3 regions of the Nocardioides luti genome follow, and region 2 is predicted to be linked to each of the others. Evidence: predicted binding sites of a transcription regulator. Region 2 holds the regulator's gene; each other region holds the start of a gene.
The links. Region 2 encodes LexA, which represses DNA repair genes until DNA is damaged. Its sites were predicted from a motif close to TCGAACANNTGTTCGA; they were not measured.

Region 1 (9,955 bases), 740 kb from region 2:
CGACGTGGATCTTCACGATCGCGCGGTCGGTGAGCCGGCCCTTCAGGTCCAGGGCCAGGGCTTCCACCTCGGGGAGCTCGGGCACGGGGTCATCCTAGGCACTCTCCCCGCGCAGCGGGCTCGTCGAGATCGCTACCGGTCGGGCGCACCCGGGGGCAGAATGGCCCCATGCCCACCGCGCGTCCGCTCCCGGAGGCGGGGTCGATCTTCCTCGACGCCCGCGGGACCGACCGCGCGATGCGGGTCTCGTGGCACCACGAGTCGGGGATGGTCGTGCTGTCGCTGTGGCGCGAGAACGTCTGCTCCGGCTCCTTCCGGCTCGCCGTCGACGAGGTCCCCGAGCTGATCGACCTGCTCCGGTCGGGCCTCGACACGGCGTACGACGTCGCGCTCGGCCAGCGCCGCAGCGACCGGCGCGGCCCGCACGACACCCAGCCGGTGCGGCGGATCGCCTCCGGCGCCTGACGCTGGCCCTCGGCGCGTCACTCTAGGGATCTCGCTAGATTCCCGGATACGGTCCGATCGTGGACCCGATCAGGAACCCCTACGCCCCCGGCGCCGGCCAGCGCCCGCCCGAGCTCGCCGGTCGCGACGACCAGCTCCGCGCCTTCGACGTGGTGCTCGAGCGGGTCGCGCACGGTCGCCCCGAGCGGAGCCTGGTGCTCACCGGCCTGCGCGGCGTCGGCAAGACCGTGCTGCTCAACGCGCTGCGCTCCGCCGCGGTCCGCAAGCAGTGGGGGACCGGCAAGCTCGAGGCCCGGCCCGACCAGGGGCTGCGTCGCCCGCTGTCCAGCGCGCTCCACCAGGCCGTGCGCGAGCTCGGCCACCCGCAGAGCGAGGACGTCGACCACGTCCTCGGCGTGATCCGCTCCTTCGCCCAGCGCGAGGCGGGCTCGGCCGCGAAGCTCGCCGACCGCTGGAGCCCGGGCATCGACGTGCCGGCCGTCCGCGGCCGGGCCGACTCCGGCGACATCGAGATCGACCTGGTCGAGCTGCTCAGCGAGCTGGGCGGCCTCGCGGCCGACCTCGGCAAGGGCGTGGCGATCTTCATCGACGAGATGCAGGACCTCGGACCCGACGACATCTCCGCGCTGTGCGCCGCCTGCCACGAGATCAGCCAGTCCGGCCTGCCCGTCATCGTCGTGGGTGCCGGCCTGCCGCACCTCCCGGCGGTGCTGTCGGCGAGCAAGTCCTACTCCGAGCGGCTGTTCCGCTACCAGCGCATCGACCGGCTCGCCCGCGACGCGGCGGACCGGGCGCTGAGCGCACCGGCCGAGAGCGAGGAGGCGGCGTACGACGAGGAGGCGCTGGCCGCGATGTACGCCGCGACCGGAGGCTACCCCTACTTCATCCAGGCCTACGGCAAGGTCGTGTGGGACCTGGCCCCGCGCTCGCCGATCACCGCCGAGGACGTCGCGGTCGCGGCCCCCGAGGCCGAGGGCGAGCTGGCGGTCGGCTTCTTCGGCAGCCGCTACGAGCGGGCCACGCCGGGGGAGCGCGAGTACCTCCGCGCCATGGCCGACGCCGCCGTCGCCATCGCCGAGCGCGGCGACGAGCAGCTCGACGACATCCAGAGCGTCCCGACCGCGGACGTCGCGGCCGCCCTCGACAAGAAGCCGCAGTCGCTCTCGCCGGCGCGCGACGCGCTGCTGAAGAAGGGGCTGATCTACTCCGGCGAGCGCGGCCGGATCGCCTTCACCGTGCCGCACTTCGGACGCTACCTCCGCGAGCACGCCTGACCCGCGGGCATGTCGAACGACGCCGACCGGCTCCGACCTACTCCCGTGAGCGAGACCCCCGTGACCCAGACCTCCATGACCGAGACCGACGTGACGCTGCCCGACGGGCGGGTGCTCCACGCCTACGACACCGGCGCGCGCGAGGACGGGCTGCTGCCCGTCCTGTGGCTGCACGGCACGCCGAACGTCGGCACCCCGCCGCGCCCGCTCTTCGCCGACGCCCGGCGCCTGGGGCTGCGCTGGCTGGGCTACGACCGGCCGGGGTACGGCGGCTCCACCCCCGCGCCCGGCCGCAGCATCGCCTCGGCAGCCGATGACGTCGCCGCGGTGCTCGACGCGCTCGGTGTCGACCGCTTCGCGGCCTTCGGCCACTCCGGCGGCGGCCCACACGCCCTGGCCTGCGCCGCCCTGCTCGGGGAGCGGGTGAAGGCCGTCGTGGGCGCGTCCGGCCCGGCGCCCTACGACGCGGACGGCCTCGACTTCTTCGCCGGCATGGCCGAGGGCAGCGTCGCCACCCTGCGCGCAGCCGCCGCGGGACGAGCCGCCCGCGAGGCGCTCGAGGACGCCGACGAGGAGCTGGACCCGGGCTTCGTCGCGGCCGACGGCGAGGCCTTGGCAGGCGACTGGGCCTGGTTCATGGAGGTCGTCCGCCCCGCGATCGCCGCCGGCCCCGCCGCGGCCGTCGACGACGACCTGGCGCTCGTCGCACCCTGGGGCTTCGCCGTCGCGGACGTGGCGGCCCCGACCCTGGTCCTGCACGGCGCCGCCGACCGGATGATCCCGCCCGGCCACGCCAGCTGGCTCGCCGCGACGGTCCCGGGCGCCGAGCTGCGGATCGTCCCCGACGAGGGTCACGTCTCCGTGCTGCGGCACGCGTCGTCCGCGCTCGACTGGTTGGTCGAGCGGGCTAGCTGACGTGCGCGCCGGTGGTCGGGCGCGGGGCAGGGGTCGGCCTACGTCCGCCGGGTGAAGGCGACCTTCCCGCCGGGGAGCATGGTCATGGTGAAGGTGGGGTCGTGGGCGCGGGCGTGGTGTCGTGGGCAGAGGAGGCGGCCGTCCTTGAGGTCGGTGTTGCCGCCGTGACTCCAGAAGGTGTCGTGGTGGGCGTGGCACATGCTGGGTGGCCAGTCGCAGCCATCGGCGGTGCAGCCGCCTTGCTGGATGCCGAGGGCCAGGAGCTGGGCTTTCGAGAAGAAGCGGCGGGTGCGGCCGAGGTCGAGGACCTCGGACTTCCCGCCGAGCACGGCCGGGACGATCCCGGCCTCGCAGGCGAGGCGGCGGGCCTGGCTCGCGGTGATCTTGTCGCCGGTGTCGAGGGTGGCGGCCTTCTCGGCACCGAGGAGGGTCTCCAGCGGCATCGTGATGACGACGGTCGCGTTGACGCCACCCGCGTTGGGGAGCCGGTCGGTGGGGTAGCGCTCGATGAGCTCGCAGAACGCGGCCCCCATCCGCTCCGGGCTCGGCTTCCGCTCAACCCCCGCTCCATGGATCGCGGTCTGGTGCTTCGGGGCCGAGAGGCCCTGGAGGATCTTCTTGAGCATGGCCCCTTGGGCGGCGGGGATGGTGAATCGGCCGTGGCAGGACCCGTGCCCGTCGTCGCTCATGGTGAGCCGCATCCGCTGGCGTGCCTTGCGCTCCTCTTCCTCGAGGCGGCGGCGCTCTTCCTCCTCGCCAGCGGCGGGGTCGATGACGTCGAGAAGTCCGCGACCGAGGCGGCGCAGGTCGACGGCGTCGTGGTCGGCGGCCAGGTCGACGAGGTGCTTCTCCGCCAGGACCCGGGTCTCGGGGTTGACGTCGTCGGGGAGGTCGTCCAGGGCCCGCACGATGACCTGGGCCTGCTCGGTCAGGATCGCTCCGGAGGACAAGGCCTGACGGACGAGGTCCCAGCGGCCGAGGGCCTCGGCGACGTGCATCTTGGCGGCAGTGCTCCGATGCGTCTGGCTGGTCCGGGTCGCCCACCACGCCTGGGTCGAGGTCGCTCCAACCGACGAGCCCACCCCTACCGCAACCGCCTGCAACGCGACGCGGGCCTCGAGCTCGCTGATGCGTGAGCTGAGCCGGGTGAGCCGGACCAACGTGGCCGCGGCCTCGTCGTCCGACATCGACCACACGGGTGCGTCAAGAACGTTGTCGACCTGCTCGTCCATGGCTGCGACGGCGCGCGAGATCGCGTGCTGCGGAGCCGTGGTCTGGGAGCTGGTCATGGAGAAAGTCAATCAGGGACCACCGACAATCCAGGGCTCAGAATGAGCCGGAAAGCGACCCTGAAGGTAAAATATCAGGACAAATGTTCGAACGGTGACCACGGCGGGCAAGTGGCAGCCACGGCAACCCTGAAAGCAACCGCAAGGGGTAGTAGCCCCGGCACCCACGGCAACCACATCTTCAATAAATCCCCTACACCGGAACTACGTCCAGGCGCGCACAGGCCGGACCACAGACGGCCTCGAGTCGCGGCAGGGGTGAGGTGGTTTCGAGACAGGCGCTAGCGCGCCTTCCTCAACCACCGGAGGCGCACCTTCGATCTAGGGTGGCGACCATGACACCTGCCGACGCGGTGCTGCTCGACGTCTTCGAGACCGTGCTGACGGTCGACTTCGGTGCCGCGCTGACGGGGCTCGCCGAGGCGTCCGGGCTGCCGGTGTCGGCGTGGGTCGCCGCGGGGAGCGACCACGGGCCCGCGCTGATGACGGGCGCGATCTCGCCCCGGGACGCGTTCGCGGAGGTGCTGACGCGAGGTGGTGTCTCGCCGGACGGCGCGGAGGGGCTCGTGCTCCGTGACCGCGAGCTGCTCCAGGAGCACGTGACGGTGTTCCCCGACGTGGTCCCGTTCGTCGAGGAGTGCCACCGCCGCGGGCTACGGGTCGGGCTGGTCAGCAACTGCGCCCCGAACGCCGGCCCGCTGCTCGCGCACGTGGGCCTGGCGGACCTGGTCGACGGGGTGGTGCTGTCCTGCGACGTCGGGTCGGCGAAGCCCGACGCGGGGATCTACCGGCACGCGCTCGCGATGCTGGCGGCAGACGCCGGGCGCACCGTCCTCGTGGACGACCAGGCGGCGTACTGCGCCGGCGCCGAGGCGGTGGGGATCCGCGCCGTGCGCATCGACCGGTCAACGGGCGCCAGCGACGCCGGCCACGAGGGCGCCGTCACGACGCTCACCGAGGTCCTCGGGATGCTGTGAGGTCAGCCGACGTCGCGCCACTCCATCAAGGCCTCCTGGTCCGTCGAGCCGACCTTGACGAACCCGAGGCGCTCGTACAGCGAGCGGGCCCGCGGGTTGTCGTGCTCGACGCCGAGCCGCACGGGCAGACCGGCGTCGCGCGCCTCGCTGATCAGCTGCTCGATCAGGTGGGTGCCGAGGCCGCGGCCCTGGTGAGCGGGCAGCAGCTGGATGCCGGCGATCTCGTGGCGGTCACGGAAGCGGACCACGCGCAGGCGTCCGGCGCGCTCGCCGTCGATCTCCACGACGTACGTCGTGGAGTCCTCGACCCGACCGGCGACCTGCTCGATGGTCGAGCCGGCGAAGCCGTTCCGGTACTCCGCCTCGTCGAAGTCGTCCGGGACCCTGCCCTGCGCCCGGGTCACGACCACGACCAGGTCGGTGAGGAAGGCGATGTCGCGCTCGGTCGCGAGCCGCAGGTTCAGGGAGGGGGAGGGCCCGACGGGCTGCATGCTCACCGGTGGACCGTACGCCGGGGGCGGCCCCCAGCGGCCGCGGCGCGCGCTCTTGCGCGGCACGGCTGCGAGCCAGCAGCATCGGCGCCATGCGCCTCGTCCAGATCGCCCAGCACGCCGACGACCTCGCCCGGGCCGCCGCGTTCTACGAGGACCTCCTCGGTGCTCCGCCGCGAGCGACGTACGACCCGCCCGGGCTGGTGTTCTTCGACCTCGACGGGGTGCGGCTGATGCTGGAGGGCAATGCGCCCCCGGCGACGATCTACCTGGCGGTCGACGACATCGACGCGACGCTCACCCGGCTGCGCGAGCGCGGCGCGCCGGTCGAGGGCGAGCCGCACGTCATCTTCGGCCACGAGGACGACACGCTGGGGCCGGCCGGCACCGACGAGTGGCAGGCCTTCGTGCGCGACCCGGAGGGGAACCTGGTGGGACTCGTGGAGCAGCGTCCCCGCGCCTGAGCACCTCACCCGCAAGAATGAACCCATGAGGCCGCAGGTCGTCGCACACCGGGGTGCGAGCGAGGACAACGCCGAGCACACGCTGCGGGCGTACGTCGCGGCCCTCGACGCGGGCGCGGACGGCCTGGAGTGCGACGTACGCCTGACCGCCGACGGCCACCTGGTCTGCGTGCACGACCGCGACCTGCGGCGCACCGCCAGCCGGCCCGGCGTCATCTCGACGATGGAGCTGGCCGACCTCGACCAGCTCGACTTCGCGTCGTGGAAGCACCCGTGGGCCGACCTCGACGATGAGGCGCCCGAGCGCGACGAGGAGCTCGACACCGTGCTCACGCTGCGCAAGCTGCTCGAGACGGCCGCGGACTACGACCGCCGGATCGAGGTGGCGATCGAGACGAAGCACCCGACGCGGTACGGCGGCCTCGTGGAGCGCCGGGTCGTGGAGATGCTGCGCGACTTCGGCTGGGCCGGGCTCGGCTCGCCGGCGCGGGTGATGAGCTTCTCCTACACCGCCCTGCAGCGCGTCGAGCGGCTCGCGCCGGGGCTGCCGGTGGTGATGCTGGTCGAGCGGGCGCACCACTGGCCGATGCTGCGGCGGGTGATCGGCGAGGACTGGATCGTCGGGCCGGGCATCGTCGAGCTGCAGGAGCACCCCAAGCTGGGACGGCGCATCGTCGACAGCGGCCACGACCTCCACGTGTGGACCGTGAACACCCAGGACGAGCTGGACCTGTGCCTGGAGCTCGGCGTGAAGGCGGTCATCAGCGACCGGCCGGCGTACATGCGCGAGCTGCTCGACCGATAGGTTCCCCCCATGGGAAAGAGCTCTCGCACCAAGACCCGTGACCAGGCGCCCGCGGCCGGCGAGGTCGGCCCCCGCCAGCCCTGCCCGTGCGGCTCGGGCCGTCGCTACAAGGCGTGCCACGGTGCCCCCGGCGGCGCGCCGACGGTCTTCGTGAACCGGCCCTTCGAGGGACTGCCGTCCGAGTGCGACGTCGTCGCGCTGCGCGAGCTGGTCCCGGCCGCGACCGCGCCGCTGACGCTCAAGGACTCCGACCGCACCGTCCAGCTCTGCTCGCTGCTGCCGATGGCCGCGCCCGCGATGGTGCGCGAGAACGGCGACATCTGGCTGGGCCTGCAGGTCCAGCACGGCTTCGGCGACCCGGCCCGCGACCTCGGCGCCGTGCTGCTCAAGGCGCTCGAGGCGGAGACCGGCATCGTCGGACTGACCGACGACCCCGGCGCCGGCCCGCGACTGCAGGACCTGATCACCGGCGACACGCTGGACATCACCGTGCACGACGGCTTCGACTACTGGATCGCCGACGTCGAGGACCGTGACGGCATGGCCGCCGCGCTCGAGCAGGCCAACGAGGCGGCCTCCCCGACCGCCCGGCTGACGACCGTCGAGGCGGCGTACTGGACCAACGTCGGCCCCAAGGAGCACCTGCGCTGGGTGATGCCGGAGCCCGAGGACAAGCTGCTCGACGCGCTCGCCCGCCTGCACGAGGCCGGCCAGGACCAGCTCGTGCCGGACTCCCGCTTCGTCGGGATGTTCCGCGCCCACGGCCTGCTCGCCCCCGTCTGGGACGTGCCGGTCGGCACCGGCCCCGAGCCGCTCGAGGAGCCGGCCGAGGCGTTCGCGAAGGCACTCGCCGAGGCCCTGGCCGACGACTCCGACCTGACGCCCGCCCAGCGCTCGTCGCGCTCCGGCCTCGCGAACCGCCAGGTCACCATCAGGTGAATGCCGAACATGCGTTGGATCACGTCGGTTCATCGGCCTGAACGGTTGTGCCGCACCCGGCACGTCACGTAGATTTCTCGCTGCCCGGTCGTTGTTGTGTCCCCCGTCGACAACGGCCGGGCTTCTACATTTCCCGAGGGTGTCGTCAGTCCTCAAACGGGTCGAGCAGGAGCTTCATCCCGACGTGCGTCGGCCGGAAGCCCAGCGCCTCGTAGACCCCGTGCGCGTCCGGGCGCGTCGCGTCCGTCGTCAGCTGGACCAGCCCGCACCCGCGCTCGCGGGCCGCGTCGACGGCCCACTCCAGCAGGGCCCGGGCCAGGCCCTCGCCGCGCCGGTGGGAGGCCACCCGGACCGCCTCGACCTGGGCGCGTTCGGCGCCGCGCCTGACGAGGTGCGGCACGAAGGACAGCTGCAGCGTCGCGGCGACCTCGCCGTCGTCCAGGACGACGAGGCGGTGCCGGGGGTCGGCCCGGATCGCCTCGAAGGCGTGCCAGTACGGCGCCGGCAGCGGGTCGACCGCCTCCTCGCGCTCCCGGCCGAGGGGGTCGTCCGCGTAGAGCGCGACGATCGCCGGCACGTCGGCGGCCTCGGCGTCGCGGACGAGGTGCGTCGGGTCCCGGTCAGGCACGCGGGCATCGTCGCACGCGTCCGTCGCGCCGCGGCGCGGGACAACCGGGCTCGCCCCTCGCGCGTCCCAGACGTGTGACCTGCGCCCACCACCGTCGTACGACGTCGCCCGCGCGCGTGCCCGCCGCCGGACCGGTGGCGTTCGCCGTCGCGCTGGTCCTCGCAGCCTCGTCGTGCAGCTCGACGTCGAGCCGCCCCGACCCGGCTCCGCCGTCCGCACTCCTTACTGGCCGTGCAGCGGCCGCGCCGGCCCAGCCGTTGGTACGGCGCACGCACCCGCTCCGGGCCGCGGCTCCGCCCGTCGCCCCGGACCTGCGGCGACTGGCCCGGGCCTTTGTCCGCTACGCCACGGGCGAGGTCGACGTCCTCCCCGTCGCCACTTCGGTGTCGCTGGCGATCGGCGGACGGACGGTGGTCGCGATCGCGACGTCGCCGCCGCGCTTGCCCGACCGGAGGATCTGGCGGACCTGTCCGGCCGCATGGTCGTCGTACGCCGCCGCCTCGTGCCCCGTCGACCTGCTCGGCCCGATCAGGAACTCCGCCGCCAACGGGACCCGCCTCGTCGTCTCGTCGATCCCCGGCGAGGTCGTCTGCGCCCCGGCGCGGAGCGGGCCGATCCCATCCGGACGGCTGGTCGTGCTCCGGCCCGCACCTGCCCGTCGCTCGTGCGCCGGCGACTTCGCACTGGCCCTCGTGGCGGACCGGACCGGTCGGCTCCGACGCGTCGACCTGACGCTGTCGGAGCCCTGAGGATCAGCCCCGCCGCAGCACCCAGGACTGCAGGCGGGAGTAGCCCTTGACCGACGTGCGTCGCATCCGGCGGAAGCGGAACGCCGACGAGCCGGGGTCGCTCTCGCGCTCGTCGCCGTCCGCGTCGGAGGTGCGGCCGGAGAGCTGCTCGTAGGCGCCGGCGTCGACGAGGACCGAGCCGGGGCGGGCCACGGAGGTGAGCCGGGAGGCGATGTTGACGGTGGGGCCGTAGACGTCGCCGAGGCGGTTGACGACCTCGCCGTACGCCACTCCGGCGCGTACGGCGGGGAAGAAGTCGTCCTCGTCGGCGCCCTTCTCGACCATCTTCAGGGCGATCTCGGCGGCCACCTCGATGTCGTCGGCGACGAAGAGGACCTCGTCGCCGATCGTCTTGATGATGCGGCCCCCGTGGTCGACGACCAGGCCGGTGGTCTCGGACTCGAAGTTCTCCAGCCAGGACACCAGCTCGGCCTCGTCGAGGCTCTTGCTCTGCGAGGTGTAGCCGACGATGTCGACGAAGCAGACCGCGAGCTGGACCTTGGTGGCGCCGACCGACTGCACCGCGAACATCCGGCTGGTCGAGGCCGCCAGGTGCCGTCGCCAGACGTAGGTCTGCAGCGACTCGACGCGGGGGAGCACCTCGGCGGCGAGCTCGGTGAGCCGCGCCTCGGGGTCCGGGTCCGGGCCGGCGGTGGCGACGTTGGCGAGCAGGGTGGTCTCCCACTCGGCGAGCCGGGCGAAGCTGCGGCCCCAGGTCCGCACCAGGGCGGCCTGGGAGTCCGGGCTGAGGATGCCCAGCCGCATCAGGGCGTCGGTCTCGCGCAGCGCCTGGACATCGGCCTCGGTGAAGGCGACCGCCTCGTCGGTCTGCTGCGGGAAGCCGAGGAGGCGCCACAGCTCCTCGGCGACGGTCTGGTTCATCCCGGCCTGCTCGGCGACCTGGACGCGCGTCAGTGTCG
Region 2 (9,955 bases):
CGAGGGGCAGGCGCAGACCGAGCTGGCCCAGCTCAACTACATGAAGCAGCGCCTGCGTGGCTGGGGTGGCAACCTCTCCCGCCAGGCGGGTGGCCGCGTGGCCGCCGGTGCCGGTATCGGCGGCCGCGGTCCCGGTGAGACCAAGATCGAGACCGACCGCCGCCGGATCAACACCAAGATCGCCAAGCTGCGCCGCGAGCTCAAGGAGATGAAGGGCACCCGCGACACCAAGCGGGCCGACCGCAAGCGCCACGAGATCCCGTCGGTCTCGATCGCGGGCTACACCAACGCCGGCAAGTCCTCGCTGCTCAACCGGCTGACCCAGGCCGGCGTGCTCGTCGAGGACTCGCTCTTCGCGACGCTCGACCCCACCACCCGCCGCACCACCACCAACGACGGCCGCGTCTACACCATGAGCGACACCGTCGGCTTCGTCCGGCACCTGCCGCACCAGCTCGTCGAGGCCTTCCGCTCGACGCTGGAGGAGGTCGCCGACTCGGACCTCATCCTGCACGTCGTCGACGGCTCGCACCCCGACCCCGAGGGCCAGCTGGCCGCCGTGCGCGAGGTGTTCGCCGAGATCAACGCGACCCACGTGCCCGAGCTGGTCGTCATCAACAAGGCCGACGCGGCCGACCCGATGGTGATCGCGCGGCTGCGCCAGCGCGAGCCGCACGCCGTCGTCGTGTCCGCGAAGACCGGCGAGGGCATCGCTGAGGCGCTCGCGGTCATCGAGGGCGAGCTGCCGCACCCGAGCGTCGCGTTCACCGCGCTGCTGCCCTACGAGCGGGGCGACCTGGTCAACCGGATCCACCAGCACGGGGAGATCACCTCCCTCGAGCACACCGGCGAGGGGACGCTCGTGAGCGGTCGCGCCCACGAGTCGCTGGCCGGCGAGCTGGCGGCGTACGCCGTCTCCTGATCACGACCCGGTCACGGAGCCGCACGACCTTCGCCGTAATGCTTCGCGCGCCCGGGTGCGTACGTACGATCGGCGCGTGGTCCTCCGGGGGGTCGCGGGCCAGCTCCCGCTCATGTCGTCACGCCGTCGCACGCTCGTCGTCGCGGTGCTCCTCGTCGCCGTCGTGGTGGCGACGCTGACGCTGTACGCCGCCCGGGCGCGCGGTGCCGACCTGTCGCGCTGCGACCGGTTCGCGGCGGCCTCGGTCGCGCGCGCCGCCCAGGTCTCCGGCTCGGGCGAGCGGGTCGTCGTCATCGGCGACTCCTACTCCGCCGGGCTCGGCCTGACCTCGCCCTCCGCCTCCTGGCCGTCCCGCCTGCCCGGCCGGGTCCACGTGGCCGGCTTCTCGGGCTCCGGCTTCAGCGAGGGCGCCAGCGACTGCGGCCGCGTCTCGTTCGCCGACCGCGCCCGCGCCGCCGTCCGCGGGGGTGCCTCCCTGGTCGTCGTCGAGGGCGGTCTCAACGACTACGACCAGTCCGAGACCGCGATCCGCGCCGGCTTCGCCCGCCTGGTCCGCGAGCTCCGCGGGCTGCCGGTCGTCGTGGTCGGGCCCGTCACCGCCCCCTCCCGCGCCGGCGCCGTCCCGCGCGTCGACGCCCTGCTGTCCGAGCTCTGCGAGGCCCGCGGGATCCCGTACGTCGCCACCTCGGACCTCCGCCTGGCCTACCTCGACGACCGCCTGCACCTCACCCCCGCCGCCCACCGCGTCTTCGGCGACGCCGTCGCCGCCCGGATCGCCGCGCTGTCCTGAGCCCGCTGGCCGGCCACGGTCGCCGGGCCTGTGCGCCGGGACGTGCCCTGTCCCCGCCCGCGGCTAGGGTTCTCGGGTGCCCGACCCAGCAGCTCCCGCGACCCCGAAGACCACCGCACCCACCGGCGACACGGTGAGCGGCGTGCTGGCCACGGCGGTCGGCGTGCTGGGCGGCCAGGAGCGCGCGGGGCAGGTCCGGATGGCCGAGGCGGTCGCGGACGCGATGGTCGACGGCACCCACCTCCTCGTCCAGGCCGGCACCGGCACCGGCAAGTCGCTGGCGTACCTCGTCCCGAGCCTGCTCCACGACAAGCGCGTGGTCGTGGCCACCGCGACCCTCGCGCTCCAGCACCAGCTCGTCGAGCGCGACATCCCGCGGCTGATGGACGCGCTCGAGGGGCACCCGGGCGTCGACACGTCGTACGCCGTCCTCAAGGGCCGCTCCAACTACGCCTGCCTGCACCGCACCCGCGAGGGCGCGCCCGACGACCAAGGAGTGCTCGTCGAGGTGCCCGACGGCAGCATGGGCAAGAAGGTCCTCGAGCTCCGCGCGTGGGCCGAGAAGCAGGCCGAGACCAAGGGCACCGGCGAGCGCGATGCCGCGCCCCGCCACACCGACAAGGAGTGGCGCCAGGTCAGCGTCAGCCACCGCGACTGCCTCGGCGCCGCGAAGTGCCCCTTCGGCCAGGAGTGCTTCGTCGAGCTGGCCCGCGAGAAGGCCCAGCGCTCGCACCTCATCGTCACCAACCACTCGCTCCTCGCGATCGACGCGGTCGAGGGCGTCCCGATGATCCCGGAGTACGACGTCGTCGTCATCGACGAGGCGCACGAGCTCACCGCGCGGGTGACCCAGGCGGCCACCGACGAGCTGACGGCGAGCGACGTCGACCGGGCCGCACGCCGCTCCCAGCGGCACGTCGAGGGCGACCAGGCCGACGAGCTGGCCGACGCCGCCGACGTGCTCCGCGAGGCGATGGCCGACTGCAGCCCCGGGCGCTTCGAGCGGGTGCCCGAGCACCTCATGGACGCCCTGGTGCTGGTCCGGGACTCGGCGCGGGCCTGCCTCTCGGCGTACCCGAAGTCCGACTCCGACGCCGAGGCCGACCCCGGCCGCACCCAGGCCCGCGGCTCGGTGCAGGACGTCTTCGTCAACGCCGAGCGGATGGCCGCCGGCAGCCAGGCCGACGTCCTCTGGCTCTCCGAGGGCACCGAGCGGATCCCGCCCCGGCTCTGCGTGGCGCCGCTGCAGGTCTGGGGGCAGATGCGCGACAAGCTGCTCAGCGACAAGACCGTCGTGTTCACCAGCGCGACGCTCATGCTGGGCGGCGATTTCTCCTCGCTGGCGAGCAGCATCGGCCTGAAGCCGGGGGAGCGGGTCATCGACGGCGACACCGCCGGCCCGGCCACCGAGGAGGTCCTGCCGTGGCGGGGGCTCGACGTCGGCTCGCCGTTCGACTACGGCCAGCAGGGCATCCTCTACCTCGCCCGCCACCTGCCCCCGCCCGGCCGCGACGGGCTGGGCAAGGCCCAGCTCGACGAGATCGTGGAGCTCGTCGACGCCGCCGGCGGCCGCACCCTCGGCCTCTTCTCCAGCCGGCGGGCCGCCGAGACCGCGGCCGAGGCGGTTCGTGAGCGGCTCCCGCACCTGACCACGCTGGCCCAGGGCGACGCCCAGCTGCCCGAGCTCGCCAAGCAGTTCGTCAGCGACCCGCACACATGCCTGTTCGGCACGCTGAGCCTCTGGCAGGGCCTCGACGTCCCCGGCGAGACCTGCCAGCTCGTGATCATCGACCGGATCCCGTTCCCCCGGCCCGACGACCCGCTGATGAGCGCGCGCCAGAAGGCCGCCGACGACGCCGGCGGCAACGGGTTCATGCAGGTGGCGGCCACCCACGCGGCGCTGCTGCTCGCCCAGGGCGCCGGCCGCCTGATCCGCACGACCAGCGACCGCGGCGTCGTCGCCGTCCTCGACCCGCGCCTCGCGACCGCCCGCTACGGCGGCTTCCTCAAGGCCAGCCTGCCGCCCATGTGGACGACCACCGACCCCGCCGTCGTCCGCAAGGCCCTGGCGCGGCTCGCCGGCCCCAGCTGAGGGCAGCCCTCAGACCCGCGCGTGACCGTCCCAGCCGCCCCGCGGCCGGCCGACGCCGAAGAACGACGCGACGGTGGGGGCGACGTCGATGGTGCGCGCGTGAGCGGGTGACGCCGTACGCCGGGGGACGGTCGGGTGGCCGCCCGAGACGAAGAACGGGATCTGCCGGGTGGCGGGGTGGCCGTGGTTGCCCGGGATCGGGTTGGCCGACGGGTCGGGCTCGGTGAAGCGCCACCCGGCCTGGCAGAACGCCACGACGTCGCCGGCCTGGGGACCGAGCCGCAGCCACGGCTCGGTGCGCTTGTGGGCGGCGAGCACCCCGGGCACGCCCTCGGCGAGGGTCTGCATCCGCGCGATCGCCTCGACGCGCTGCGAGCCCGGCCCGGTCCAGTAGAGGAGGTCGGCCCCGCCGTTGTCGGCGATCCGGACCTTCCCGGCGAGCAGCGGGTCGGCGTCCATGACGCCCTGCAGCGTGACCACGGCGTCCGGCGTCGACCAGTCCATCGAGTGGTCCGCCAGCACGATCACGATCGAGTGCTCCCAGCGCCCGGAGTCCTTCAGCGCCGTGACGAACCGCTGCACCTGGCCGTCAGTGTCGGCCAGCGCCGTACGCCGTTGCGCGCGCAGCGTCGTGCCGGTGAGGTCCGCGTGGCCGAAGCGGTCGATGTCGCCGAGGTTCACGAACATCAGGTTCGGGTCGAAGTCGTCGAGCATCGCGAGCGCGGCGTCCGTCGTGAACTGGTCGGGCGCGTGCCCCGACACCGGCACGATCGGCGCCGGCTCCCAGCGGTGCGTGGCGCGGGTCCCGAACACGCCGTAGAGGTACTCCTTGCTCAGCACCGTCCCGGTCGTGAAGCCGCGCTTGTTCAGCCTCTCGATGATCGTGCGCACCTTGATGTCGGACGGCTTGTCCATCGTCCGCACGTCGCCGAGCGACCGGTCGAAGATCTCGTTGGCGGGCACGCCGGTCCGGTCCGGCCGCATCCCCGCCATCATCATCACGTGGTTGGGGATGGTCTCCATGACCGGCATCGACGAGGCGCGCGGGAACCACAGGCCGCCGTTGCGCAGCGCCCGGAGGTTCGGCGTCAGGTCCGCGGTGATCTCGTCGGGCCGGCAGCCGTCGACGACGAGGACGTAGGCCCGCTTGCGGCCCTTCGGGCCTCTGGCGGCGTACGACGGCCCCGCGACCGCGCTGGAGATCGCGATGCCCCCGCCCGCGGCCAGGAAGGTGCGGCGGGTGGCACGACGGCTGGCGAGCGGCCTCACGAGGCACCGCCCAGCGGCTTGTCGACCGGCGTGATCCGGCCGGTGCCGGCCTCGGTGCGCCACGACACCGACCAGGTGATCGGGGTCTTCCGGTCGGCCCGGTCCTCGATGACGAACCAGTCCATCTGCGCCCGCTTCGCGGTCACGTCGAGCACCGAGAAGCCGTGGCTGTCGAAGTCGAGGTACTTGATGTGGCGGTTGTTCGCCTTGATCGACTCCTCGACGGCCACGCTCGAGGTGCGCGGCGGCGTGCCGGTGATGTCCTTGAGGTTGTTGGAGGTGACCGACGAGCAGACGAACTCCACGCCCGCGGAGTCGTCGGCCGGCCCCTCGCCGGTGTAGGTCGCCGGGTCGAAGGGCAGCTCGGCCGCCCAGCCCGAGTGGATGTCGCCGGTGATGAACAGCGCGTCCTTCACCTGGTGGTCGCGGACGTGCTGCAGCAGCTCGCGGCGGTCGTCGGTGTAGCCGTCCCACTGGTCGGTGTTGTACGGCGCCCCGTCGGCCGGTCCGGGCGTCTCGCCGGTGACCTGGTGGACCGCGTCGCGGACGTCGGCGGGCAGTGCGCCGAAGTTCACCGGCGCGATCATCACCGGGTTGCCGATGATCTTCCACTGCGGGCCGTGCCGGTCCAGGGAGGTCTTGAGCCAGTCGAGCTGGCGGCGGCCGGTGATCGTCCGGTCGGGGTCGCTCACGGCCGGGTCCGGGCTCGGGACCGGCGTCGGGGTGGTCTCGACCTGCTGGTCCCGGTAGGTCCGCAGGTCGAGCATGCTCAGCTCGGCGAGCTGCCCGAAGCGCAGCCGACGGAAGAGCCGGTCGCCGTCGCCCAGCCGGGCGGTGCCGTCCAGCCGGGCGGGCATCCACTCGTCGTACGCCCGGTGCGCCCGCGCGCGCCGCTTCGTGTAGCTGCCCTCGCCGCCGTCGCCCTTCCCGGGCGTGTGGTTGACCGCACCGCCCTTCCACTGGTTGTCGGCGACCTCGTGGTCGTCCCAGGTGACGATCCAGGCGTACTTCGCGTGCAGGTCCTGCAGGTCGGGGTCGGTCTTGTACTGCGCGTGCCGCTGGCGGTAGTCCGCCAGCGAGACCATCTCGTGGCGCGGCTCGTGGGTGCGGATGTCCTCGTCGGACTGGCCGTAGCCGTACTCGCCGGGGCCGTACTCGTAGACGTAGTCGCCCAGGTGCACCACGGCGTGCAGGTCGTCGCGGGCAGCCAGGCCGCGGTAGGCCGAGAACCAGCCAGCCTGCCAGTTCGCGCAGGAGACCACCCCGAAGCGCAGGTGCCGCGGCGTCGACCGCTCGGCGGGGGCGGTGCGGGTGCGGCCCACCCTGCTGGTGGCGCCGTCGAGGTGGAAGCGGTAGTGGTACCACGTGGCCGGCTCGAGCCCGCGCGCGTCGACCTTGACCGTGTGGTCACGGCTCGGTCCGGTGGTGAAGTCGCCGCGGCGTACGACGTGGCGGAAGCGTCGGTCGGTCGCGACCTCCCACCGCACCGTGACACGGGGCCCGCGGCCGCTGCCGGGGGTGGCCGCGTCGGTGGGCGTGACGCGCGTCCACAGCACCACCGCGTGGGGGAGCGGGTCGCCGGAGGCGACGCCGTGGCGGAACGGCGTGCGCCGGACGGCCGTCGGGTGCGGGAGGGCGTCCGCGGCCGGGGCGGCGAGGGTCGCGCCGGCGAGCCCGGCACCGACGGTGCCGGTCGCGAGCAGGGTGCGTCGGGCCAGGGGCGGGTCGGTGCGTGGGGAGGTCACGCCTCATCCAACGACGCAGCGCGCACCGCGTGACGCCGTCACGCCGAGGAGCGCTGCTTGTTCACCCGGAGGTCGCCGTGGGTTGGCCGGCGAGCGGCACGACGCCGACCGGGTCGGCCGCCGGCACGAGCGGGCGCGGCATCCGCCGGGCGATCGCGAAGCCGCCGAGGACCACCAGCCAGCCGACGACCACGTCGATGACCCAGTGGTTGCCGGTGCCGACGATGACGACGGCGGTGCCGGCGGCGTACACCCAGGCCAGCGCCCGCACCCAGCGCCAGGCGGCGTTGCGCTGCACGGAGATCGCGACCCAGAGGGCCCAGCCGGCGTGCAGCGAGGGGAAGGCGGCCAGCTCGTTGGTGAGCCCGCCGAGCCCGCGCGGCGCGGACGCGTCCGTGCTCCACCAGCCGTCGGAGGCGTGCAGGCTGAGCACGTCGACGTACCCGGTGATGAAGCGCGGCGGCGCGGTCGGCATCAGGAGGTAGGCGACCAGCCCGATCAGGGTGCCGGCCACCAGCGCCCGGCGGGCGGGCAGGTAGGACCGGGTGCCGAGCTTGTAGAGCCACAGCAGGGTGGCGCCGGTGACGACGTAGTGGAGGCTGGCGTACCAGTACGACCCGAGCAGGCCGATGGCCTGGTGGCTGGTGAACAGCCGGTTGAGCGGCAGCTCCCAGTGGATGCCGAGCAGCCTCTCGAGGTGCAGGAGGTCGTGCGCGCGGGCCAGCGCCGGGGTCAGCGCGGTGTCGGCCAGCAGCCGCGAGAGGGAGTAGCCGACCCAGAGCGTCAGGATCAGGGTGAGCTCCAGGACCCCGCGCACCACGCGGGGGTAACGGTGCCGGATCACGAGGATCGACGGGAGGCTCACCGGACCAGCCTCGGCGATTTTGCCGTGGCAGGAAACCGGGTATTCCCCCGAGTCGTCCCCGAGGCGTGGACCGGCTCCACCGGGCTGCACCCCCTACACATGGGTCACATCCTACGGAGGACCGCCGTCACAATCCCGAGGATGGTCGCGTGCGTGCCGTCGATCGGGTCGAACGCCTCGTTGTGGGGCATCAGCCAGACCTTGCCGTCGCGGCGCTGGAGCGTCTTCACGGTGGCCTCGCCGTCGATCAGCGCGGCCACGATCTCGCCGTTCGAGGCGGTCTGCTCCTTGCGGATCACGACGTAGTCGCCGCTGCAGATCGCCGCGTCGATCATCGAGTCGCCGACGACCTCGAGCAGGAACAGCTCGCCCTCGCCGACCAGCTGCTTGGGCAGCGGGAAGACGTCCTGGATCTGCTCCTCGGCGAGGATCGGGCCACCGGCGGCGATCCGGCCCAGGACGGGGACGTACTGCGCGGCGGGGTGCGAGTCGCCGATGCCGGTCTCGTCGTACGACGACTCCTCGGCCGAGCTGATCGAGCGGCGGGCCGCGAGCACCTCGGGGAGGAACACCTCGAGCGCGCGGGGACGGTTCGGGTCGCGCTTGAGGAAGCCCTTCTCCTCGAGCACCTTGAGCTGGTGCGCGACGCTCGACGAGCTGGTCAGGCCGACCGCGTCGCCGATCTCGCGCATGCTGGGCGGGTAGCCCCGCAGCTCGATCGAGTCCTTGATGTGGGCCAGCACGCGCAGCTGGCGCGGCGTCAGGCCGGTGGCGTCGGGCGGGCCGTCCGGCAGCTCGGAGACCTTGCCGCGGGAGGAGTCCGCGACCTTGCCGGGGGTCTTGCTGGTGGCCATGGTGCTGCCTTCCGGTCGGGCTGGTCGATCAGTCGGGCGTGATCGGGTGTGACGGTGTGGGCCGGACCGGGGAGGACCCCGGACCGGAGTCCCACCGTAGCCATCGGGACACCCGATGTTCAAACATCTGTTCGAACGGCGTGTCGCGTCCGTGCCGGGTGCCCTCGGGGCTCCGCCGGCCCCGGATCTGCTTGACTCCCGCCATGTCCTCGCGCGCCAGCTCGCCCACGTCCGCCCGCCCGCTGAGCGCCGTCGTGACGGGAGGCGCCCGCGGCATCGGCCGGGGGATCGCCGAGCGGCTCGTGGACCGCGGGTACCAGGTGGTGGTCGCGGACGTGGACGCCGCCGCTGCGAGCGCCACGGCGGGCGAGATCGGCGCCGCGGCCGGGATCGGCCAGGACGTGCGCGACCGGGACGCCCACGCGGCCGTCGCGGCCGAGGCCGCGCGGCACGGTGCCCTTGCGGTGTGGTGCAACAACGCCGGGGTCGGCGACGACGGCCGGCTCTCCGAGACGAGCGAGGACGCCGTACGCCGTCTGGTGGACGTCAACCTGCTCGGCACCCTGTGGGGGATGCAGGCCGCGCTCGAGGGCTTCGGCTCCGCGGGCGGCGACATCGTCAACACGGCGTCGCTGGCGGGCCTGGCGCCGGTGCCGGGCTACACGGTGTACGCCGCCTCGAAGGCCGCCATCGTCTCCGCCACCATGTCGGTGGCCGCCGAGACGCCGCGCCGCGTCCGCGTGCACGCGATCTGCCCCGACGGCGTGCAGACCGCGATGCTGGACGGCCAGACCCCCGGCGGGCTGGGCAGCCTGCTGGTGCACTCCGGCGGCCGGATCCTCACCGTCGACGAGGTCGCCGACCAGGCGGTGGCGCTCATCGGCGCCCGCCGGGTCGTGCGCAGCGTGCCCGGCTGGCGCGGCGGCGTGTCGCGCTTCGGGGCCCTGGTGCCGAGCGTGACGGCGTCCGCCACCACCGTGCTCGCCGCCCAGGGCCGGCGCGCCCTCGGGAGGCGCGGCCGGGCCTGAGCCCCACGCGGCGGCCGGGCGCTCCCGGCCGGTGCCTGCCCCGGGTCGCGACCCCGTCAGCGACCGGTCAGGTAGGGGGGACGGGCCCAACCGGCCGCTGGCGCGGATCACTGCCCGGGCGACCGGGAGTGCCTGCGTGAGCATTCAACCTCCTCCGTTCGGCGCGACGGCATAGCCCGTTCGGGCCATGCCGCACGCACAGACGGGCCATGCGTTCCCATGGTGGGACTCGGGTAGTGCTTCGAACAATTGTTCGTGTCGACCCTTGTGCCGTTCGAACACCTGCTCTAAGGTCGTACACATGTTCGATCGAATGTCTGATCGAGAGGCTGCGAGCCGTCGGTCCACCAGGACTGTCGGTGGCCCCCGATAGACAGTCCTTCAGCAGCT
Region 3 (9,955 bases), 840 kb from region 2:
GGCGCGTCGCGCCACAGGGCGAACAGCGCGGGCAGCTCCCAGCAGCCGGTCGCCCGCAGCGAGACGCCACGTCGGCCGGTGCGGCGCAGCTCGCCCCGCACGACCAGCAGCCAGGAGTGGAAGACGGTGGCGGCGTACGGGCCCTGGGCGTCCTCGAAGAACGTCGCGTCGACCGGCCCGGTCGCGTCGTCCAGGGTCAGGAAGATGACCCGGCGACCCGAGCGGATCGGCGGGGTCTGGGTGGCGACCTTGACGCCGGCCACGAGCAGCTCGGCCTTGCTGCGCCGGGCGAGCAGGTCCTTGCTGCGGGTGATCCCGAGCTCGTCGAGGAAGCGGGCGTAGGTGTCGACGACGTGGCGGCTGACGTCGAGCCCGAGGATCTCCAGCTCGGCGCGCATCCGCTCCTCGGCGTCCATCTCGGGCAGCCCGCTCACCTCGCCCTCCCCCGGCGCGTCCCCGAGGTCGAGGGCGAGCTGGACCGACTCGACCGGTCGCGGGGCGAGGCTCGCCCGGGACTGGGCCGCGGCCTTCGCCCAGACGCCCTGGTCGGCGAGCGGGTGCCGCTCCAGGGCGGCGGAGCCCTCCCGGGCCCCGGGGTCGGTGCTGTTGCGGGCGCCGGCCTCGGCGGCCCGGGCCGCCGCCACCGACGGGACCCGGCGGGCCGCCAGCCCCCGGCCCCGCCCCGCGCGCTCCAGCGCGCGGGAGTGCCGGTCGAGCTCGGCGACCTGGAGCAGCAGGTCGCGCCGGGTGACCCGGCCGCGCGGGCGGACCCCACCCTGGGGCACGTGACCGGGCTCCGCGGCACCGTCGGCGCCCGCGCGGCGGTCGCCGCGCAGGTCGCCGGGGATCGCGTAGACGGCGTCGAACCCGCCGGCGAGCACCAGTCGCTCCACGATCGGCCGGGAGATCCGCGCGCGGTGCCAGAAGTCGGTGAGCGAGTGGTAGGGCCGGGCCGCGACGACCCGCGCCACCTCGCCCTCGTTGATGCCCTTGACCTCCGCGAGCGCGAGCCGGAGGCCGTAGCGGTCGTCGACCCGCTCGACGCGGTAGTGCTGCTCGCTGGCGTTGACGTCGAGCCCGAGGACCGCGATGTCGAGCTGCCGGGCCTCCTCGAGGATCAGGCGCTTGGGGTACATCCCCGGGTCGTGGGTGAGCAGCCCGGCCAGGAAGTGCGCCGGCCAGTGCGCCTTGAGCCAGGCGGACTGGAAGGTCGGCAGCGCGAACGCGGCGGCGTGGGCCTTGCAGAAGCCGAAGGAGGCGAACGCCTCGAGGACCTTCCACAGCTCCTCGACGACCCGGAGCGGGTAGCCGTGGCCGAGCGCCCGCGGGAAGAACCAGGCCTTCGTGGCGGCCATCCCCTCGACGTCGCCGAGCGAGCGGCGCTTCTCGTCGGCCTGGGCGTAGGTGATCCGGGTGAAGCGGGCGATGATCTCGATGACCTGCTCGTGGAAGACCACCACGCCCTGGGTCGAGCCGAGGATCGGGCGCAGGTCGGGGTGGAGGTACGTCGGGGCGCGCCAGCCCTGCTTGGCCTCGAGGTAAGGGGTGATCATGTCGCTCTTGACCGGGCCGGGCCGGAACAGCGAGATGTCGGTGATGATGTCCTCGAAGCTCTCGATGCCGGACTTGCCGACCAGCTCGCGCTGCCCCGGGGACTCGATCTGGAAGACCCCGAGGGTCTTGGCCGACGAGATCATGGCGTAGGTCGCCGGGTCGTCGAAGGGCACCTGCTCCTGGTCGTCGAGGTCGATCTCCACCTCGTCGACCCGCCGGATCTCCCCCAGCGCGTGGGCCATCGACGACTGCATCCGGATGCCGAGCACGTCGAGCTTGAGCAGGCCGAGGTCCTCGACGTCGTCCTTGTCGAACTGGCTCATCGGGAAGCCGGCGTACGACGCCTCGACGGGCGTCCGGTCGAGCAGGGTCGCGTCGGAGAGCAGCACGCCGCACGGGTGCACGGCGATGTGGCGGGGCAGCCCGTCGAGCCGCTCCACCAGCCCGAACATCAGGTCGAGCCGCTCCTCGCCCAGGCCGCTGGCCCGCAGCTCGGGCAGCTCGCGCAGGGCGTTGCGGGCGTCGCGGGCCCGGATGTGCGGGAAGGCCTTGGCGATCGCGTCGATCTCGCCGGGGGGCATCCCGAGCGCGGCCCCGACGTCGCGCACGGCGTGGCGCACGCGGTAGGTGTCCATCATCGAGACCGTCACGCACCGCTCGCCGGAGTAGCGGTCGAGGATCCGCTCGTAGACCTCGAGGCGACGGGCCGACTCCACGTCGACGTCGATGTCGGGCAGCGCCTGGCGCAGCGGCGAGAGGAAGCGCTCCATCAGCAGGTGGTGACGGATCGGGTCGACCCCGGAGACGCCGAGCAGGTAGTTGACCAGGCTGCCGGCTCCCGAGCCGCGGGCCGCGCACCGGACCCCCATCTCGCGGATCAGGTCGGTGACGTCGCCGACGGTGAGGAAGTAGGAGGCGTAGCCCAGGTCGCGGATCAGCTCGAGCTCGTCGTCGAGACGCTTCCAGATGACCTGCCGGGGCGCCGAGCCGAAGCGGTCGCCGACCGCGCCCTCGCAGCGGGCGCGGAGCAGGCCGTCCGCAGGGGTGGCCCCGGGCGTGAGCCGGGGCGCGCGGTCGCGGCTGGCCAGCTCGAACTCCGGGAAGTGCACCTCGCCCAGCCCGAGGTCGGCGCGCGGGTCGAGCGCGCACCGGTCGGCGACCGCGCGGGTGCGGGCCAGCAGCTCCCGGGCGGCCCGGACCGGGTCGCCGGCGAGCCCGGAGGCGCGGCAGATGTCCTCGGCGACCTCGGCCATCTGCTTGCCGGACTTGAGGAAGCCCTCGGCGTTGCCCCGGTCGAGGTGGCGCCGGTCGAGGGCGACCAGCCGGCGGGCGGCGTCGAGCACGTCGACGGTGGGGGCGTCGCGCCGGTCGGCGTAGCGCACCGCGTTGGTCAGCACGGTGCCGAGCCCGGCCTGCCGGGCGACGCCGGCCATCCGGGCGGCGTGCGGGGTGGTGCCGGGGCCCCAGGCGCCGCCGTCGACGGAGCGACCCCCGGGCAGCCGGTGGGAGACCAGCTCGACGACCAGCTGGGAGCGCGGGACCAGCGCGAGCCACGGGGCGAGCGCGGCGTGGGCCAGGTCGTCGCGCCGCCGGGTCGCGGCCGCCCCCAGCTCGGAGCCCGGGCCGAGCAGGACCAGGAGGTCGCCGTCGGCGAGCGGCCCGGCCAGGTGCCGGGCGAGCAGGTCGAGGTCGAGCACCGGGCTCCCGCGCTCCCCGGCCAGGTGGGTCGCGGAGACCAGGCGGCACAGGGCCGCCCAGCCCGCCCGGCCGCCGCCGGCCAGGAAGGTCACCCGCGGGAGCCGCTCGTCGCGGAACGCCCCGCCCCGCACGGGCGTCCGGGCCCGGACCGGCGCCGGGCCGGACGGCGCCGCCCCGACCGGGCGGTGGGCCAGGTCGACGCCGAGGACCGGCCGGATGCCGGCACCCAGGCAGGCCTTGGCGAACTTGACCGCGCCGTAGGTGCCGTCGCGGTCGGTGAGCGCCAGGGTGTCCATCTCCTGCTCGGCGGCGCGCTCGACCAGCGTGTGCGGGTGCGAGGCGCCGTACTGCAGGGAGTAGCCGGAGGCCACGTGGAGGTGGGGGTAGGGGTCGGGCACGGTGACCTCGCTAGCCCACCGCGCGGGCGCGAGCGGGCGTCGAGACGTGCGGGACCAGGCCGAGCGACTGCTCGACCACGGCGAGGAAGCGGTCGGCGTCGCGGACCAGGTCGTCGGCCTCGCGCTCGGTGACCGCCCGGGTCGAGCCGGCCTCGGCGGCGGCCCGCTTGGCGGCCCCGGCCGCGAAGAAGCGCGCCCACTCGGCGAGCTCGGGGGCCACCTCGGCGAGCAGCACCCAGGCGTTCTTCTGGGGGCGGCGGCGGGCCGGGGCGGGGTGCGCCCGGGCGGCGAGCAGCGCGGCCGCGGACCGCAGGGCGGCCACGTGGGCGCAGGCGTAGCGGGTCGGGACCTCGTCGGCCGCGATCGCCTCGCTGAGCGACTCGGCGGCCCGGACGAGGTAGGAGTGGGTGGTGGCGGGCAGGGCGTAGGGGTTGACGTCCACGGCGCGCCTCAGTCCGCGCAGCCGACGAGCAACCAGTGACCGTCGCTCCAGTCGAAGGAGAGGTCGAAGACCCCGCCGCGGTCGTCACCCTCGACGGCCGCCCCACGGCCGGCCTCGACCCGCCACAGCTCGCGCTCCCCCACCAGGTCCGGGCTCGCGACGCGGACGGCGGTCCCCGTCCCGCAACCCGCCCCGGGACCGGTCGCCGGCTCGTCCGAGCCGATCACCGCCCGGGCGTCGGCCGACTGCCACCAGGGCGTGGTCTCCACCCAGTGCGCGAGCACGGCCCGCACCTTCCACAACCGGCCGCGCCACAGGAACTGCTCGGGACCCTCCACCCCGGTCACCCAGCCCTTGCGCACGTCCACGGGGTCGTCGTAGCGCCTCATTCGATCGTCCTTCCCTGCCTGCTGCTGCACCGTCGACCCGCTGGACCCGACCCCGGAGCCCCGGCGGGGCGGGGGTCGAGGTCGCCCCGCCGGGGGTGTTCGAACAGATGTTCGAACACGAGAACCGTACACCCCGCCGCGGACAGTCCGTCAAGGTCGACCCGGCGAGAAAACCCGATGATGTCGTAGCGACATCATTGTGACGGCATTATGGTGTCGTCATGACGTCATACGAGGAGCTCGGCCGGCCCGACCACCGCCCGGCCGGCTTCGACCTGCGGGCACCGTGGCGGTTGCTCCGACGGCGACGTGACCTGCGGCTGCTGGTGACCGCGAGCCTGGTCTCGCTCAGCGGGGACTGGATCCTCGGCATCGGCCTGGCCTACGCCGTCTACGACCTGACCGGCTCGACGCTGGCCTCCACCGGCACCCTGCTCGCCGGGCTGCTCCCCCAGGTCCTGGCCGGGCCCCTGGCGGGCGTCCTGGTGGACCGGTGGGACCGCCGCCGCACGATGATCGCCACCAACCTCGCGATGGCGGTCGGTCTCCTCCCGCTGCTCCTGGTCACCGGGGCCGACCGGGTCGGACTGGTCTACGCCGTGCTGGTGGGCCAGTCCCTGCTCGAGGTGTTCTTCGCCCCCGCCGAGCAGGCGATGCTGCCGCGCCTGGTCGACGAGGACGAGCTGGTCACCGCGAACGCCGTCAACGGCCAGGCCCGCAACCTCGCCCGCCTGCTCGGCGGGGCGCTGGGCGGCACCGCGGCCGCTGTCGGCGGCGTCCCGGCGGTCGCCGCACTCGACGTGCTGACCTTCCTCGCGGCCGCCCTGCTGCTGCGGGCGATCCGCACGAGCGGGCGGGTCGAGCGGCGGTCGACCGAGGCGGCCGAGGCGGCCGTGCAGCGTCGGCTCACGGCACTCCGCGACGAGCTGCGCGGCGGCATCCGGGCGGCGAGCCGCGAGCCGGCGATCCGGGTGCTGCTGGTGTTCCTGCTCGTCACGAGCGCCGGTGAGGGGATCATGGGCACGCTGTTCGCGCCGTTCGTCCGCGACGTGCTGCAGGGCAGCGGCCAGGCGTACGGCGTGATCTGCGCCGTCCAGGCCGTGGGCGGTCTCCTGGGCGGGCTCGTCGTGGCCGGCCTGGCGCACCGGCTGTCCCCGCTGGCGCTGCTGGGCGCCGGGTCCGTGCTGTTCGGACTGGTCGACCTCGCGATCTTCCTCTACCCCACGGCGTACGTCGCGATCTGGCCGGCGGTGCTGGGCATGGTCGTGGTGGGGATCCCGGGCGCTGGCGCGGCGGCGGGGCAGATGACGATCTTCCAGCAGCACACCTCGGACGCGGAGCGCGGCCGGGTGTTCAGCCTGGTCGCGCTCGCGCAGACCACGGCCGGCGTCGCCGGGACGGTCGCGGCTGGCCTGCTCGGCGAGAGCATCGGGATCGTGCCGGTCCTCGCGTTCCAGGGCGTGGGCTACGTCGTCGCCGGGACCTACGTCACCCTCGCCCTGCGCGGCGACCGCTCAGGACGACCTCAGGGGGCGGTGGACGAGTCGAGCCCGGCCTCGTCGGGGTGCGACGACAGCCAGGCACCGCGCATGTAGGCGCTGGAGTCGCGGTGCCAGAGCAGCACCAGCAGGGCCAGGTCGAGCAGCACGGAGACCACCGAGATGACCAGGAAGACCGGGGGCGGGTCGGTCCGCAGGATCGCCAGCGACCCGATGCCGATGAAGACCACCAGCGCGGCCAGCGAGATCCGCGCCCAGCCGTGCCCGTCGCGGACGAACATGATCAGCACGCCCGCCAGCGCGGCGAAGACGATGCACAGCACGATCGCCACCGGCGTGAACGCGGGCGGCTGGACGTCCACCCCGCCGTCGGCGCGACCGGCCGCCCAGGAGCGCACGAGCTCGTCGTGCAGGACGACCGTGAGCAGGGCCGTCAGGACCGTGAGCGCGATCAGCGCGACCAGCACGCGCACCGCGTTGGTCACCGAACCCGGCTGCTGCCGTGCCATCTGGAGCTCCTCAACCGATCGGTGTCGTGGGTGTGGGCCGGGCGCCGCACCCTCGCTAGGGTCGCAGTATGCCCAGCGAGCACCCGTCGATCACCCGATTTCGAGATGAGCACGCGCGCCGCGGAGGCACCGGCGAGGTGGTCATTCTCCCTGACGCCGTCCACACCGCCGCACTGGCCGCCGAGGCGCTCGGCTGCGAGGTCGGCGCGATCGCCAACAGCCTCCTCTTCGACGCGGCCGGCAGCCCGGTCCTGATCCTCACCTCGGGGGCGCACCGCGTCGACACCGACAAGGTCGCGAGCGAGGTCGGCACGGGGCCGCTCAAGCGGGCCAAGCCCGAGTTCGTGCGCCAGCACACCGGCCAGGTGATCGGCGGCGTCTCCCCGCTCGCCCACCCGGCGCCGGTGCCGACGTACCTCGACTCCTGGCTGCGCCGCTACGACGTCGTCTGGGCGGCCGCCGGCCACCCCGCGGCGGTGTTCTCGACGACGTACGACGAGCTCCTCGCCCTCACCGGCGCCACCGAGATCGAGGTCGCCTGAGCCGTGGAGTCCTTGCCCCTGGTGTTCTCGAGCGGCTGGGCCAGCGGCGTCAACGCCTACCTGGTCGTGCTGGTCCTGGGCACCTACGACCGCGTCCGCGACGTCGCCTCCGTGCCCGACGTGCTGGGCCGCTGGGACGTGCTCGGCATCGCGTTCGTGCTCTACGCGATGGAGTTCGTGGCCGACAAGATCCCCTACATCGACTCCACGTGGGACCTCGTCTCGACCGCGATCCGGCCGACCGCGGGCGCCGTCATCGGCGTGCTCCTGGCCGGTGACGCCGACTCGCTGGACCAGGCCGTGCTGGGCGTCGTCGGCGGCGGCACCGCCCTGCTCTCGCACCTGGTGAAGGCGGGCGGACGACTCGCCCTCAACTCCTCCCCCGAGCCGGTCACGAACATCACCGCCAGCGTCGTCGAGGACTTCGCCGTCCTGGGGGTCGTGTGGTTCGCCGTGGTCCACCCGCGGACCGCCGCGGCGGTCGCGGCGGTGTTCCTCGTGGCCGGGCTGGTGATGCTCTACTTCGTCGCGAAGCTCGTGCGCCGGGGCTGGCGCCGCTGGAGAAAGCGCGAGCCCGCGACCGCCTGACCGGGTTAGCGTCGGTCCCGTGGACCTCACCGACCCCGACCAGCGCGCCGCGGTGACCGCACGCCTCGCCGGGCTGTACGCCGGCCAGCCGGTCGTCGTCGGCCCGACCGTGCTCGCCGGCACGACGTCGTACGTCGCCTGGTTCCGCGCCCGGGGCTGCCCGGTGCTCGTGCTGGCGACGGCCCGCGGGGCCGGGGCCGTCCCGGTCGACGGCGACTGCGTGGTGGTCGACGTGACGCCCCCGCCGACCGTGTCGGTCACCGAGGAGCTGCGCACGCACGACCGGCTGGCGCGGCACCTGCCCGCGGAGGTGGTGGCGGCGGTCGAGGCCTTCGACCCGGAGCGCCGCGGCACGTGGTTCACCACGCCGTTCGTCACCACCGACGAGCCGATCCTCGGTCGCCCGGCCACCGGGGGCCGCCCGGCGTCCTTCCTCGCCCTGGAGGACAAGATGCTGGCCGACGAGGTCTGGGACGCGGCCGGTGTGCGGCGGGCGCCGTACCTCATCGCCCCCGTCGACGACGCCGCCCTCGCCCGCGCCACGGACGAGCTCGCCGGCCCGCTGGGCGCCGTGTGGTCGGGGGACGCGCGCGACGGCTTCAACGGCGGCGGCAACTTCGTCCGGTGGATCCGCGAGGACGCCGACCAGGCGGCCGCCATGGCGTTCTTCGCGCCGCGCTGCGACCGGGTGCGGGTGCTGCCGTTCCTCGACGGGGTGCCGTGCTCGATCCACGGCTTCGTGCTGCCCGACGGGACCGCCGCGCTCCGGCCGGTCGAGATCGCGATGCTGCGCGACGTCGAGCACCGCTCCTTCGTCTACGGCGGGCTCGGCACCTTCTGGGACCCGCCCGAGGCGGACCGCGCGGCGATGCGCGACGTCGTGCGCCGGGTGGGGGCGCACCTGCAGGCGGCGCACGGCTACCGCGGGGCGTTCGGCGTCGACGGCGTGCTCACCGCCGACGGCTTCCTGCCCACCGAGCTCAACACCCGGATGTCCGCCGGCGCCACGACCGTCGCCGAGGTCGACCGCGAGTTCTTCACGCTCCTGCAGGCGAACCTCGTGGCCGGCGTCGACACCGGCCTGACCGTGGCCGACGTCGAGGCGCTGGCGCCGCTGATGGACGCGGAGCGGCACGGCAAGGTCGTGGCGTTCGCCGACGAGCGCTCCGTCGGTGGCCCCGACGCCTACGACGTCGCGTGGGACGGCCGCGCCTTCGCCCGCGCCGACGCGCCGACCGGCAACGTGCTGTCGGTGGCCGACACCCCCTCGGGGATGTTCGCCAAGGTCGACCCCTGCAGCGTCCTGACCCGCGGCGGCCGGCTCGCCGAGGTCAACCTCGCATTGATGGCCTTCCTCGACCGGGAGTACGCCGTCGGCTTCGGCGACCTGACGGCGGCGCCGGACCTGCGCTGAGCCCCGGCGTGCGGCCGGACCGTAGGGTTCGGCCATGGCGCGCGTGGTGGTGGTCGGTGGGGGCTTCGGCGGCCTCGCGTCCGCCGCGCGCCTGGCCAAGACCGGCCACGACGTCACCCTCGTCGAGCAGTCCGCGACGCTCGGCGGCGCCCTGTCGAGCGTGACGCTCGACGGCTTCACCTGGGACGCCGGCCCGACCTGGACGGCGCTCCCGGCGGTCGTCCGCGACCTCTTCCGCAAGTCCGGCCGACCGCTCGAGCGCGAGCTCGACCTCGTCCCCCTGGAGGTGGTGCGCGAGCACCGCTTCGAGGACGGGACCTCGGTCGCCGTGCCGGGCGGCTCGCGCGCCGCCCAGCTGGCGGCCTTCGACGCGCTGTCGCCGGGGCTCGGGCAGCAGTGGGTCGACCACGTGGCGTCGTACGCCGACGACTGGGAGGTGCTGCGCCGCGGCTACCTCGAGGTGCCGTGGCAGCCCGACGCACTCCCCCGCGACGTCGCCGCCCGGCTCGACAGCCGCGAGGTGCTGCACAAGCGGCTGCGCCGGACCTTCCGCGACGAGCGGCTCCGGCTGGTCGCCGGCCACCCGTTCCTCGCCGACGGCCACGACCTGCGCAACGTGCCGGCCTGGGCCGGGCTGACGGCCTACCTCGAGCAGCGCTTCGGCGCCTGGACCGTCCCCGGCGGGATGGCGCAGCTCGGCACCGTGCTCGGCGAGCGGATGACGACGCGCCGGGTCACGGTCCTCACCTCGACGCAGGCCCGCGACGTCGTGGTCCGCGGCGGCCGCGCCGTGGCCGTGGCCCTCGAGGGCGGCGGCGAGCTGGACGCCGACGTCGTGGTCTGCGCGATCGACCCGCGACGGCTGCCCGCGCTCGCCGTCCACGTGGCCCGCACGATGCCCGCGATCCCCCCGGTCGTGTGC

Region 1: a site for LexA is predicted at 4,019-4,034, ahead of H5V45_RS11020 (HNH endonuclease signature motif containing protein). Genes of this name have one in related genera too.
Region 3: a site for LexA is predicted at 4,581-4,596, ahead of H5V45_RS03400 (DUF6504 family protein). Genes of this name have one in related genera too.

Annotation. Positions count from the first base shown of each region.
Region 1 is NZ_JACKXE010000001.1:2,303,110-2,313,064, reverse strand. It holds gene H5V45_RS11040 (Fpg/Nei family DNA glycosylase) at 1-85, opposite strand, end outside; gene H5V45_RS11035 (hypothetical protein) at 169-465, shown strand; gene H5V45_RS11030 (AAA family ATPase) at 525-1,739, shown strand; gene H5V45_RS11025 (alpha/beta fold hydrolase) at 1,785-2,654, shown strand; gene H5V45_RS11020 (HNH endonuclease signature motif containing protein) at 2,693-3,943, opposite strand; gene H5V45_RS11015 (HAD family hydrolase) at 4,279-4,920, shown strand; gene H5V45_RS11010 (GNAT family N-acetyltransferase) at 4,923-5,411, opposite strand; gene H5V45_RS11005 (VOC family protein) at 5,504-5,875, shown strand; gene H5V45_RS11000 (glycerophosphodiester phosphodiesterase family protein) at 5,901-6,680, shown strand; gene H5V45_RS10995 (DUF5926 family protein) at 6,690-7,619, shown strand; gene H5V45_RS21890 (GNAT family N-acetyltransferase) at 7,765-8,247, opposite strand; gene H5V45_RS10985 (hypothetical protein) at 8,364-8,996, shown strand; gene H5V45_RS10980 (adenylate/guanylate cyclase domain-containing protein) at 9,000-9,955, opposite strand, start outside.
Region 2 is NZ_JACKXE010000001.1:1,565,020-1,574,974, reverse strand. It holds gene hflX (GTPase HflX) at 1-922, shown strand, start outside; gene H5V45_RS07575 (GDSL-type esterase/lipase family protein) at 999-1,712, shown strand; gene H5V45_RS07570 (ATP-dependent DNA helicase) at 1,789-3,804, shown strand; gene H5V45_RS07565 (alkaline phosphatase family protein) at 3,814-5,073, opposite strand; gene H5V45_RS07560 (alkaline phosphatase D family protein) at 5,070-6,818, opposite strand; gene H5V45_RS07555 (phosphatase PAP2 family protein) at 6,880-7,683, opposite strand; gene lexA (transcriptional repressor LexA) at 7,788-8,537, opposite strand; gene H5V45_RS07545 (SDR family NAD(P)-dependent oxidoreductase) at 8,741-9,565, shown strand.
Region 3 is NZ_JACKXE010000001.1:721,633-731,587, forward strand. It holds gene H5V45_RS03390 (DNA polymerase III subunit alpha) at 1-3,650, opposite strand, end outside; gene H5V45_RS03395 (SAV_6107 family HEPN domain-containing protein) at 3,661-4,092, opposite strand; gene H5V45_RS03400 (DUF6504 family protein) at 4,101-4,481, opposite strand; gene H5V45_RS03405 (MFS transporter) at 4,703-6,076, shown strand; gene H5V45_RS03410 (hypothetical protein) at 6,007-6,489, opposite strand; gene H5V45_RS03415 (YbaK/EbsC family protein) at 6,558-7,031, shown strand; gene H5V45_RS03420 (DUF4126 family protein) at 7,035-7,619, shown strand; gene H5V45_RS03425 (hypothetical protein) at 7,639-9,033, shown strand; gene H5V45_RS03430 (phytoene desaturase family protein) at 9,068-9,955, shown strand, end outside.